Regions from separate parts of the Pseudomonas sp. CFBP 8772 genome, predicted to be linked through region 3. Evidence: predicted binding sites of a transcription regulator. Region 3 holds the regulator's gene; each other region holds the start of a gene.
The links. The regulator FliA, encoded in region 3, starts transcription of late flagellar genes. The targets are predictions, from matches to a motif close to CTAAAGTTTNNNNNNNNNNNGCCGNTAA.
Positions count from the first base shown of each region.

Region 1: a site for FliA is predicted at 1,305-1,332, ahead of IFT99_RS12040 (methyl-accepting chemotaxis protein). Genes of this name have one in related genera too.
Region 2: a site for FliA is predicted at 1,720-1,747, ahead of IFT99_RS23145 (methyl-accepting chemotaxis protein). Genes of this name have one in related genera too.
Region 4: a site for FliA is predicted at 1,364-1,391, ahead of motA (flagellar motor stator protein MotA). Genes of this name have one in related genera too.

Region 1 covers NZ_JACYUI010000005.1:17,770-20,978, forward strand. The annotation lists gene IFT99_RS12030 (hypothetical protein) at 1-556, opposite strand, end outside; tRNA gene IFT99_RS12035 (tRNA-Met) at 991-1,067, opposite strand; gene IFT99_RS12040 (methyl-accepting chemotaxis protein) at 1,500-3,209, shown strand, end outside.
Region 2 covers NZ_JACYUI010000015.1:8,070-11,278, forward strand. The annotation lists gene IFT99_RS23140 (response regulator) at 1-1,494, opposite strand, end outside; gene IFT99_RS23145 (methyl-accepting chemotaxis protein) at 1,804-3,209, shown strand, end outside.
Region 3 covers NZ_JACYUI010000001.1:105,503-108,711, forward strand. The annotation lists gene flhF (flagellar biosynthesis protein FlhF) at 1-543, shown strand, start outside; gene fleN (flagellar synthesis regulator FleN) at 661-1,494, shown strand; gene fliA (RNA polymerase sigma factor FliA) at 1,491-2,234, shown strand; gene IFT99_RS00475 (chemotaxis response regulator CheY) at 2,478-2,852, shown strand; gene IFT99_RS00480 (protein phosphatase CheZ) at 2,872-3,209, shown strand, end outside.
Region 4 covers NZ_JACYUI010000014.1:66,544-69,752, forward strand. The annotation lists gene motB (flagellar motor protein MotB) at 1-439, opposite strand, end outside; gene motA (flagellar motor stator protein MotA) at 443-1,294, opposite strand; gene IFT99_RS22925 (HDOD domain-containing protein) at 1,506-3,041, shown strand; gene IFT99_RS22930 (rhodanese-like domain-containing protein) at 3,088-3,209, shown strand, end outside.

The DNA of each region.
Region 1 (3,209 bases), on a different contig from region 3:
AGAAGCCGAGGAATTCAAAGGCTTCGCGGTCCGCGTTGGCTTTCGAGCGCGGCGTGCGCAGGGGCAGGGTGACGCTGGCGCCGTCCTTGCTGATGACGAAAACTTCTGCTTCCTTCTTCGGCCGCGCCGCTTTGCCCTTGCCGCCGCTCGGGTTGCTGACCGCTTGATGCGTCTGATTGAGCACCTTCAACGCCAGGCTGTAGACGAGCTCCTGAAAACTCGGGTCGTCTTTATAGCTGGAGAGAATCCGGCTGATCGGAAACTTCGCGCTCAGGTCTTCGAGCGCGGCCATGTCGGCGGCTTCGGCGTCCTTGAGCTGCTTAAGCTGACCCATCAGCTCGTAGGCCTGGTCATCATCGAATCGGTCATGGGCGGCGCGTATGGCCAGGCGCAGATCGCGAATCTGGTCGCTTTCCTTGGCGCTCTGGAATGCGTCCAGCACCATCTCGCTGATGGTTTTGGCCTGTGGCACATGTTGTGAAAGGTTGATGGCTTCTTCGTAGGCTTGCTTCGACGACACGGCGTTTGCCGCCGGATCGGTATGGGAATCAGACATTGAACATCCACTGCTTCGTTAACTGGGGTTGAGGCGCGAAAAGCTCGGGGCGTTTCGAGGGGCGTAATCTATTGGACGAGGGCGCGGTTGTCACGGATTGCCGTCTTCGCCCGGACCGCAGGGCGATTGGCGTTGGATGCGCGCAGACTACGGAATCAAAAAGCCCGGCAATTGCCGGGCTAGTCTTACACGCAGGTGCCACCTTTATGGTGTGAGCCCGTCCCGCCTGTTGGATGCGTCCCTTTCGGACACGCCGACGCGGAAAGTGAAACGATTGAAAGCAGAGCAACCAGTCCAGCGATAGCGATCTTTTTCATATTGCCTCCGTGCACTGCGAGATGCAGTACAGGGCTATCGGCGATTTGGGATCCCGCTTTAGGCACAGAACGCCAGAAACAACAAAGCCCGCACAAGGCGGGCTTTGTTGAGGTACTTGGTGGCTACACAGGGACTTGAACCCCGGACCCCAGCATTATGAATGCTATGCTCTAACCAACTGAGCTATGTAGCCAAGTGGCGCGCATTATTCGCTCAGATCACATATGTGTCAAGCGTCTCTTTGAAAAAATTTATCCACGCGATCAATCGGTTAGCCTCACGGCTCTTCTACCATTTTCTCACCCCTGCACGCTGGTGACAGTTTCACTCCTTGCGCTGAGTGCTTTTGCCCCACTTTCGCGCACTCAGCGTGCACTGTCCTCGATCTCGTGCCCGGTTTGATGGCCTCGTGCTATCGGTCCGGTTCTTGCTTATGCCTGCCGCAACGATGCCGTTATAGAACTAGGTGGCTGCGGCTTTCGATAAGTCTGAGTGCGGCCCTCGTTCAAAAGATGGGCGGTTATCGTTTTTAAAACACAGACATGGCATTTTGCCGGTAAAAATGTAAGGCAGCGCAGCGATGATTATTCGTCGCGCAGCGTCTGTCGGTGAGGAGTGGTTGGCTATGCAGAGTCTTTTGTCGCCAGGCATCCGCCTGCTCGGACGTCTCGGGTTCGCGCGCAAGTTTCAGGTGCTCTTCTTTCTGTTCATCTTGCCGCTCGCGGGCAGCCTGTGGATGATCGGCCAGGATTACCGCAGCAAGCTGGAGGTGATTTCTCAGGAGCAAGCCGGTGTGCGCCAGCTCATGGCACTCGATGCGCTGGATGTGCAACTGACAGCACAGCGCAACCGCGCCGCGCGCTGGAAGGCTGCCGACATTCTTCGTGATCCGACGCCGGCCGCGAAGGCAGCCATGAACGCGCTGGATGCCGCCAACCCTGACCTGACCCGCACCCTGGCGTCCCTGGGCGATGAACTCAAGGCACAGAACGCCAGCGCGGACATCATGACGCGGTATCAAGCGCTGCAGGCCTCGGTCAAAGGCATGGATTCGGAATCTCTGCGCAGCGTCGGTTGGTGGCCGGACGGCTACGATCGTTTTACCTCTGCCCTTACGGCGCTGCAGAGTCTGCGTGAACAGATGGCCATGGACAGCGGCTTGATCCTTGATCCCTGGCTTGAAACCTACTTGCTGATGCAAATCGCCACACAGCAGGCGCCGGAACTGGTCGAGCGAGTAGGGCGGATGGCGAGTATCGGCCAGTCGTCGATCGCATCAGGGCAGTTCTCGCTGCAGAGCCGTCTTCAGATGCGCGACCTGCGCAGTCGCATCGGTGACGCCCGTGATCAACTGGTCAAAGCCGTGAGCTCGCTGAAATCGAAAGCGTACCCGGGCATGGAGGTCTGGACGCGTCAGTATGAAGACAGTCTTCAGCGCCTTGATAACGAATTGAAAGTGCTCGACGACGGCGTGTTCGGCGGCAGCATCAAGCTCGACCCTGCTGCGTTCGAGCGCAGCGTCGACGGTGTCAGCGATGGATTGGCGGCCTTACGCAAGCAATCGCTCTCATCATTGACCAGCCGGCTCGATTATTACCATGAGCAGTCCACTCTGCAGTTCGTGCCGATCGCTGCGATTTTCAGCATTCTAGCGCTCGCGGCGCTGTATCTCTTCATGTGCCTCCAGGCGTCGATCCAGCGCAGCGCCAAGGGCATAACGACCCTGGCCGAGTCGCTGCGTGACGGCAATCTGTGCGTCGAGGTCGCCGTTCAGGGGCGTGACGAACTCGCAGCCATCAGCACCGCCCTCAACGTAGCAGTGGTGCAACTGCGCACCAGTCTCTTGGGTGTCAACCACGAAACCCAGCAACTGGGTTCTGCGGTGCTGACCCTCAACGCGCAGTCCGGCAGCACGCTCAACGAAGTGGAAGATCAACAACAGCAGATCAGCCAGATCGCCGCTGCGGCCACCGAGCTGGCCGCGACGTCCATGGGGGTTGCCCGCAGTTGCGAAGCCGCATCCGGCAGCGCCCAGGCCACCCGACGCATCGCCGAAGACAGCAGCCGCGACAGTCAGCGCACCACGGCGAGTATTCAGCAACTGAACCAGAAGTTGACCGACACTGCTAATGCGTTGAGCAAGGTCAGCGAGCAGGGGCAGCAGATCCAGTCCGTGGTGGACACCATTCGCGGCATCGCCGAACAGACCAACCTGCTGGCGCTCAATGCTGCCATTGAAGCGGCGCGTGCGGGCGAGCAGGGCCGTGGCTTCGCCGTGGTCGCTGACGAGGTGCGCAGCCTGTCCCAGCGGACACAGGCTTCCACCGCGCAAATT
Region 2 (3,209 bases), on a different contig from region 3:
CGCGTCGAGGTTATGAACGCCCATGTGCAGCAGCGACTGCGCCATGTTCAGCGCGATACTGATGTTCTTCGGTTGCAGGGCCAGGCCCTGGCGGAACAGGTCCTGCGCCTCGCCGAGCTTGCCGGCGCGGTAACAGCGAATGCCCTGAATGTTGAAATCGATGGCCGCCTTGCCCGCGCCCAGAATTTCAGGATCGTCGGTCTGCCTGGCGATGTTCTGCATGACCTGCGGGTCGTCACCGTAAATTTCGGCACAGCTTTTCAGAATGCCCGCGCCAGCGTCTTCCTGGCCGAGGGCCTTGAGCTGCGAAGCCACTGCCAGTGCCGCATCGGCGCTGAGAAACTGCTCCATGCCCTCGAGCCGCTCCATCGCCTGCTCGGTCAGCTTGGCGGCCATTTCAGGGTCGGAGGACGCGACGCTGGTGGCTTTCATCAGACGCGCGCGCACTTGCAGGCCGGCGTCGTTGCCGTTTTCCTTGGCCACTTCGGTCAGGGTCTGGTTGATCTCCACGCGGGTGCGCGCATCCAGGCCGCGTTCGCCGCCACGGCTGATCAGGGCCTGCGCAAAACCCAGGTTGGTTTCCGGGTCTTTGAAGCGGGAAAACTGGCCCTGGGAAACGGCCTGACGATACGCCTTTGAAGCGCCGTCGAAATCCTCGTTTTCCAGCGCCAGCTTGCCCAACAGACGCTGACGGCGCACGGCGTAAGGCGATAACCGCACCGCTTCTTCCAGCATCTTTTGCGCACGCTTGCTATCGCCGGTCGCCACCAGCACGTCCGCCAGCCCGTCATACAGCACCGGCATGGCATTGAAGGCGCGAATGGCTTCTTCGTAAACGGTCTGCGCTTCAGCATGGCGCCCACGCTTGAACAACAGTTTGCCCAACGCCGCATAGGCCCAGGGTTGCGGACGATCAGCGAGGATCGACTTGAGAAAGGCTTCCAGCGGCTCGTGCTGATTGAGGTCACGCAAGGCGTCGGCTTTATAGCGCAGGCAAAGCGGCGCGAAGCGGGGTTCCTGTTGGGTCAGTGCGACGCAGGCGTTCAGCACCTCGGTCGGATTGCCACGGTCCAGCGCCTGCAAAATCGGCTTGAGCAACGTCTTGCGCTGGACGATCTTCTCCAGACGCTGAGCCAGGCTCGCGCGGTTGAACGGCTTGGTCAGGTAGGCATCCGGCTCCCACTCCAGCGCACTCATCACCATCGCCTGGCTGTTTTCGGCGGTGACCATGACGAACACACTTTCATGGCTGATCAGCCGATCGGTCATCAGGTCTTCGAGCACCTGTTGGCCGTTCTTCTTGCCGTCGCCCAGATTGAAGTCGTGGAGAACGAAGTCGTAGCGCTTCTGCGCGCACATCTTCAACGCCTCCTCGCCGGTGTCGGCGGTGTCCACCACCTTGACCCCCAACTCGCGCAGCATCGATCGGACCGAACTGCGGAAGTCGGAAAAATCGTCGACGATCAGAAAGTTTTTTTGGTTCCACGCCAGCATCGAGATTCCTGTCACCGGATAAAAATTCGGCCCTGAGGCACTTGCAAGAGCGGCGGTCTCGTCCCCGACGTCGGGGTAGAGACGGCCAATAGAGTTGCGGCATGACGCCACTTGTCCGAGTTATCGGCGGCAGCGGAGCAAAGCTTAGGCACCCGGCGCTGGAAAAGTGACGCGTACGCGCCGTTGCGACGGAGGATCAACGCCCAAGCAAGCGCAGGAGAATGGGTAAAGTCCTCGGGCGTCCCGCCGATATCCAGTCATGCAACGCGTAGCCAACAGCCACAACCCCACCCTCTCCGAGTGCGCCCTATGTCCTGGCTGACCGATCTGAAATTGAAGACCAAGCTCCTTTCGGCATTCTGCCTGTGTGCGCTGATCACTGTAGTGGTGGGTGTGCTGGGACAGAGCGGTATCTCGCGCCTGTACGAGCTGTTTGAAAATACGGTGAGCGACAACCTGGTGTCGATCGCCAAGGTCGATTCGGTCAAGGCCAACGTCATCGCCACCAACCGCGACTTTTTCAAGGCCATCGGACTGAGCGCGCTCAAAGCCAACCCTGACGACATCAACGCCGCGATCCAGTCACTGAAAGAAAACCAGGCCCAGGCCGAGACGGACTTCAAGACCTACCGCGCCACGCCGCTCGATCCGGATGAAAAAGCCGCAGGCGATGACTTCGAACGCGACTGGGCCGCTTACATCAGCGCCGCCCTCAATGCGCTGTCTGTGGCGCAGAGCGGAGACCTGGAGCAAGCCAGCAAACTGGCCGCGACCAGCGTGACGCCCAGCTATCGCAAGACCATGGGCGAATTGAAAATCATGATCGAATCCAATCTGCGCCAGGCCAACGAGCAGGCACAGGCCGGGGTTGAAACCGACACCCAGGTGACGTGGATTCTGATCATCGGTTCGCTGATCGCGGTGGTGTGCGCCATTGCGCTGGGGCTGATCGTCACGCGCATGATCACCCGGCCGATCTATCAATCGGTGGCAAGCGCCACTCGAGTGGCGGCCGGCGATCTGAGTCAGCCCATCCACGTCGGCGGCCAGGACGAAACCGGGCAGTTGCTCAAGGCGCTGTCCACCATGCAGGGCAGCCTCAAAGGCACGGTTCAGCAGATCGCCACCGCCTCGGATCAGCTGGCTTCTGCGGCTGAAGAGCTGACCATGGTGACCGACGACAGCACCCGCGGGCTGATGCGTCAGAACGATGAAATCCAGCAGGCCGCCACGGCCGTCAACGAGATGACCGCCGCGGTGGAAGAAGTGGCGCGTAACGCCGCCAGCGCGTCGCAGGTGTCTGCGCAGACGTCCGAAGACGCCATCAAGGGTCAGCAACAAGTCCAGCAGGCTGTCACCGCGATGAACACCATGACCGTGGAAATCACCGAATCGACCGAGCGCGTCGGAGCGCTGGCCGGGCAGATCCGCGACATCACCAAAGTGCTCGACGTGATCCGCGGGATTGCCGAGCAGACCAACCTGCTGGCGCTCAACGCGGCCATTGAAGCCGCCCGCGCCGGCGAGCAGGGTCGAGGCTTTGCGGTGGTGGCGGACGAAGTACGTGCCCTCGCCCACCGCACCCAGACCTCCACCGGCGAAATCGAATCAATGATCACCAAGGTGCGCAATGGCGCCGACGAAGCCGTGCAGGCCATGGGCAAGAGCCAGGCGATCGCCGTGCATACCCAGTCACTGGCCACCGAAGCCGGCCG
Region 3 (3,209 bases):
TTCCGCATTGGCGCTCAGGAACAGCTTAAAACCCTGGGCCGGATCCTCAATGTACCGGTCACCCACGTCGACCCGGGCCAGTCCCTGGCACAGGCGCTGGAGCCGCTGTTGCGCAAGCGCGTGGTGTTGATCGACACCGCCGGCCTGCAAGCCAGCGATCCGGCACTGCGTCTGCAACTGGAAACCCTCGCCGGCCGTGGCATCAAGGCGCGCAACTACCTGGTGCTGGCAACAACCAGCCAGAAGCAGGTGCTGTCAGCGGCTTATCACAGTTACAAACGTTGCGGCCTGGCCGGGTGCATCCTGACCAAGCTCGACGAAACGGCCAGCCTCGGCGAAGTGCTCAGCCTGGCCGTGACACACGAACTGCCTGTGGCCTATCTCACGGATGGCCCACGGATACCGGATGATCTGCATTTGCCGCGTCGGCACCAATTGGTGAGCCGGGCTGTGAGTGTGCAGATGCAGGAGGAGCCTAGCGAGGAAGCGATGGCGGATATGTTTGCGGATCTTTATCACAGCACCGGCAAGCGTGCGGGCTAGGTAGAGAAATGACAGTGGAATTTTCCTGCATCGATGGTCTGCCAGGCATTGTTCAGGCACTGAACGTGCAGCCCGACATGTGGCTTAGGTCTAAGCAAGACAAGGTAAACAATTAACATGGGCAGCATGCATCCCGTACAGGTTATCGCGGTGACCGGTGGCAAAGGTGGCGTAGGCAAGACCAACGTTTCAGTGAATCTTTCACTGGCGCTGGCCGAGCTGGGACGTCGCGTCATGCTGCTGGACGCCGATCTGGGTCTGGCCAACGTCGACGTATTGTTGGGTCTGACCCCCAAGCGCACCCTGGCTGATGTCATCGAAGGGCGGTGCGAGCTGCGCGATGTCCTGCTGCAGGGCCCGGGCGGCGTACGCATCGTGCCGGCGGCATCGGGCACCCAGAGCATGGTCCACCTGACCCCGGCGCAGCATGCCGGGCTGATTCAGGCTTTCAGTGACATCGGCGACAACCTCGATGTGCTGGTCATTGATACGGCCGCCGGCATCGGCGAGTCGGTCGTGAGCTTTGTCCGCGCCGCCCAGGAAGTGCTGCTGGTGGTGTGCGACGAGCCCACGTCGATCACCGACGCCTACGCCCTGATCAAACTGCTCAACCGCGATTACGGCATGAACCGCTTCCGCGTCCTGGCCAACATGGCCCAGAGCCCGCAGGAAGGGCGCAACCTCTTCGCCAAGCTGACGAAAGTCACCGACCGTTTTCTCGACGTGGCCCTGCAGTATGTAGGCGCCGTGCCGTACGACGAATGCGTACGCAAGGCCGTGCAGAAACAGCGCGCCGTGTACGAAGCGTTTCCGCGTTCCAAATGTGCCCTGGCGTTCAAGGCCATCGCGCAGAAAGTCGACACCTGGCCGCTGCCGGCGAACCCGCGCGGTCACCTGGAATTTTTCGTAGAACGCCTCGTGCATCACACCAGCGCAGGGCCCGTCTCATGACAGCAAGTGGCTATCGCATGTACAGCAAATCGTCCAAAGACTCCCAGTATGAGCTGATCGAGCGTTATGCACCGCTGGTCAAACGAATCGCCTACCACTTGCTGGCGCGTCTGCCGGCCAGTGTGCAGGTCGAGGATTTGATTCAGGCGGGCATGATTGGCTTGCTCGAAGTCTCGACCAAATACGACTCCACCAAAGGGGCCAGTTTCGAGACGTACGCGGGTATTCGTATCCGTGGCGCGATGCTCGACGAAGTGCGCAAGGGGGACTGGGCACCGCGCTCGGTCCACCGCAACACGCGCATGGTCAGCGACGCGATTCGTGCAATCGAAGCAAAAACCGGCCGTGACGCTAAAGATCACGAGGTTGCTGCCGAACTTGAATTGAGTCTCGACGATTACTACGGGATTTTGAACGATACCCTGGGCAGCCGCCTGTTCAGTTTCGACGACCTGTTGCAGGACGGCGAACACGAAGGGCTGCACGAGGACGGCGCGAGCCAGTCCCTCGAACCGTCGCGGGATCTGGAAGACGAGCGCTTCCAGGCCGCGCTGGCCGAGGCGATCGCCAACTTGCCCGAACGTGAACGCCTGGTCTTGTCGCTGTACTACGACGAAGAGCTGAACCTCAAGGAAATCGGTGAGGTCCTGGGGGTCAGCGAATCGCGTGTCAGCCAGCTGCACAGTCAATGCGCGGCGCGGCTGCGCGGTCGTCTTGGCGAGTGGCGCGCACGTTCGTGAATCAGGCGCAGGCCATGAGGCCTGCGTGTTTTGCTTGTAAGACCGGCTGTGCAAGACGTGAGCGGGAAGCAAAAGAGACACGGCAGGAGTCGGTCGAACCGGGTCGTAGATGATCCGGTTTCGCTGCGCTCGTTCCGGTCGATTGAAACCCCTTTTCATGTTCGGCACAGACGGTATTGATTGGACGCGCGTTCAGGTGCTGAACGCGTTAAAGACTGCTTGGAGGTCGAATTGGACAAGAACATGAAAATCCTCATCGTTGATGACTTCTCAACGATGCGGCGGATCATAAAAAACCTGTTGCGTGACCTTGGGTTCACCAACACGGCCGAAGCAGATGACGGACTCACCGCATTGCCCATGCTGCAAAGCGGCGCTTTTGACTTCCTCGTCACTGACTGGAACATGCCGGGCATGTCCGGCATCGACCTGTTGCGTCAGGTGCGTGCCGACGAGCGTCTGCGCAGTCTGCCGGTGCTGATGGTGACTGCCGAAGCCAAGCGCGAGCAGATCATCGAAGCCGCTCAGGCCGGTGTGAACGGCTACGTGGTGAAGCCGTTCACCGCGCAAGTGCTCAAAGAAAAAATCGAAAAAATATTTGAGCGCGTCAATAGCTGATGTCCGCTGCGAGGGCGCTATGGATTCCAAAGATTCGACAATGGGTGACTTTGAGTCAACCCTGAAGAAACACGCACAAGAGCTGGTCGCGAGCCTTGAAAAAGGCAAGTTCGGCGACGCCGTGCAACTGATCCATGAGCTTAACCAGACCCGCGACCGCGGCCTGTATCAGGAAGTCGGCAAACTGACGCGCGAGCTGCACAGCGCGATCGTCAACTTCCAGATCGACCCGAACATGCCCCAGGCCGAGGAGGTCTCCCAGATCACCGACGCCACCGAGCGGCTGTCGTACGTGGTCAGGCTGACCGAAAACGCGGCCAACCGGACCATGGACCTGGTGGAGCAGAGCACGCCGTT
Region 4 (3,209 bases), on a different contig from region 3:
ACAGAATCTGGTCCTTGAACTTCGCCAGCTGCGGATTCTCGTTGATCTTGTTCTGCAACTCTTGCAGCAACATTTCCAGACGGTCCTGCTCGACCTGCTCGGCGGCGGCGTCCTGCTGATCCGCGTCGACCGGCACACGATCCGGCGAAGGCGTGGATTGCACCTCCGGGTTCAGCGTCTGGTCCGGGGACATTTCCGGCGAACCGCCCAGGTCAATGACATAGGGCGAGCCGCTGTCGGAAAACCCGACCGGGTCCTTGAAGTAACCGGCGATGGCGAGCAGTTGCTCCGGCGTGGCAGACGACATCAGCCACAGCACCAGGAAGAACGCCATCATCGCCGTCGCGAAGTCGGCAAATGCGATTTTCCAGGCGCCGCCGTGATGCCCTCCGCCATAGCGCTTGACGCGCTTTATGATGATCGGCTGATTATTTTCCATGGATCAACGACCGCGGACAGCTTGTTCCAGCTCGCTGAAGCTGGGGCGATGGGCCGGATACAGAACCTTGCGACCGAACTCCACGGCCAGCGAAGGCGGCACGCCGGACGCGGACGCTACGAGGGAAGCTTTGATCGATTCATAGACGTTCATTTCTTCCTTGGCATCGTGGGCCAGGGAAGTGGCCAACGGGCCGAAGAAACCGTACGCCGCGAGAATACCGAAGAAGGTACCGACCAGCGCCGCGCCGACGTGCATGCCGATCGCCGCTTTGTCGCCGGAGCCCAGGGAGGCCATGGTCACCACGATACCCAGTACCGCAGCAACGATACCGAAACCTGGCATGGCATCGGCGACACCGGTCACGGCGTGGGAAGGATGCTCGAGCTCTTCTTTCATGCTCAGCAATTCCATGTCGAACAAGCCTTCCAACTCGTGGGGCGCCATGTTGCCGGAAGACATGATGCGCAGGTAATCGCAGATGAAAGCGATCATGCGGGTGTCTTTGAGCACGCCAGGGTATTTGGCGAAAATGGGGCTGTTCTCAGGCTCCTCGATGTCGCCTTCGATGGCCATCATGCCTTCGCGACGGCTCTTGTTGAGGATCTCGTAGACCAGGCCCAGCACTTCGAGGTAGTAGCCATGGGTGAACCGGGTGCTGAACATCTTCAAGGACTTCTTGATGACCAGCATGGTCATATAGCCCGGGTTGGCTTGCAGGAATGCACCCAGCGCCGCACCGCCGATGATCATGACCTCGAAAGGCTGGATCAACGCTGCGATCTGACCGTGGGACAGTACGTATCCGCCGAGAACGCTCGCGAAAACGACGATGATGCCGATAATTTTTGCCATAGGTAGAAAATACTTACTGAGTCGGGTTCATGGTCATTGTGCGAGAAGCGCTTGAAACTCTTGTCCTGCTTATCGGCATGAATGCGCCAGACTATAGTCAGATCACAGGAAAATGCTGACCGGTGCGTCGCAACGGACGTTGCGCCACGAGGGCCAGCATGATGCCAGTATCCGACATCGATCTAACCTCCCAGCCGTACGGGTGTTGTGAATGCAATCAGATAAAGCTTCTTCGCTACCTGTCCCGCGCACCCTGGATCAATGGATAAAACAACTCGACGGCATCGCCCTGCCGGTGCCCGGGGTGGCGCATCAGCGCGTGCAGGCAGCATTGACCGACAGTCGCCGCTCGCTGCGCGATATTGCCGATCTCATGCAGGACAGCCCGGCGCTGGTGCTCAACGTTTTGCGTGACGCCAACCTGCACAGCCCCGCCACCGCCCAGCCTGCGGAGAGCCTTGAAGTCGCCATCAACCGATTGGGCCTGGCGCGCACCGAAGCGCTGTTGGCGCGACTGCCCAGTGTCGATGCACGGGATATCCCGGTGGCGCTCCGTCAGCTACAGCTGATCAGTCAGCACGCCATGCAGCAGGCTTACGGCCTGTTCGCCAACCAACTGGCCCGGCTGTGGCAGGACATCCATCTCGGCAGCCTGCTGTTTCTGTCGCCGCTCTGGCCGATGGCGCTGGCGCACCCCACATTGCTGGAAGCGTGGGAGTTGCGGGTTATCCACAAGGGTGAGTGCGCGAAGACTGTGGAAAACACGCTGTTTGGCGTGCGGCTGGTGGATTTGTGTCTGGGGCTGGCACAGCATTGGCGCCTGCCGATCTGGGTGACCCAGGGTTACGAACTGCTGACCTCACAGCAACGCAATCTGGTAAGCGTGCTGCGCATCGCCCACAGCAACAACGACCCACTCAAGCAGCAACAGCAACTCGACGCCGATCTGCCGCTGCGGCGCTGGCTTAACCAGCCCGCCAATACAATTCTGCTAGCCAACGGCCTCGCGCTGTCGGCGCACCAGGCCTGGGACACGCCGCACAGCCTGCGCTGGCAGCTATTGACCAGCCTGTACCTGCAGCAGCCACTCGACGAGCTTCAGCAGCAGGTTCATCAGAACGCGGCGGCCAGCGCTCGCCAGCATTCCGGCCCGGATATCTGGCACCCCGCGCAGGCGTTGCTCTGGCCGTGGCATGCGCGAAGGATACATAAAGGCTTGCTGCCCGCCCCGCCACCCTCGCCCGACGCCCTGCAACTGTGGCGCAAGCACTGCGCGGATCTGTTGAAAGAGCCCGGCATTTTCATCAACGCGATACACCTGACCACCTGCGCCCGGGACGCTCTGGTGGCGGCGGGCATGCAGCGGGTGGTGTTGCTGATGACCGATCGCAAGACCGACAGCCTGCGTGTGCATCAGATTGCGGGTGTGGACAAGTCGGCCGCGGCGTTGCTGGTGCCTTACAAAGACAGCACCGTGCTGCAACGCCTGCTCGCTCAGCCCACGCAATTACGCCTGACGCCGGCCAACAACGCTCAGTTTTCGGCGCTGCTGCCGCCACAACTGCGCAATTTGTTCAGCGGCGAGAACCTGCTGATCCGCTCACTGGCCAGCAACGGACGCGTGGTGATGATGGTGATGGCCGATCAGGGCGGTGGCCCGTTTTCCGAGATGTCCGTCCAGGCTTTCGGAAAAACCGGTCAGTGCATCGAGAAAGCGCTTACTGCCTTTAGCCATCGCAATGGCTGACGGCTGAGCTACAATTCGCAACCTTTTCGCGATCCGGAGACGCTAGATGTCTGCCTTTTCAAGCTTGCCGCTGGTCATCGAGCCCGCCGACCTGCAAGCACGCCTCAGCGCGCCAGAGCTCATTCTGGTCGACCTGACCAGCCCGGCCCGCTATGAGGCCGGGCATAT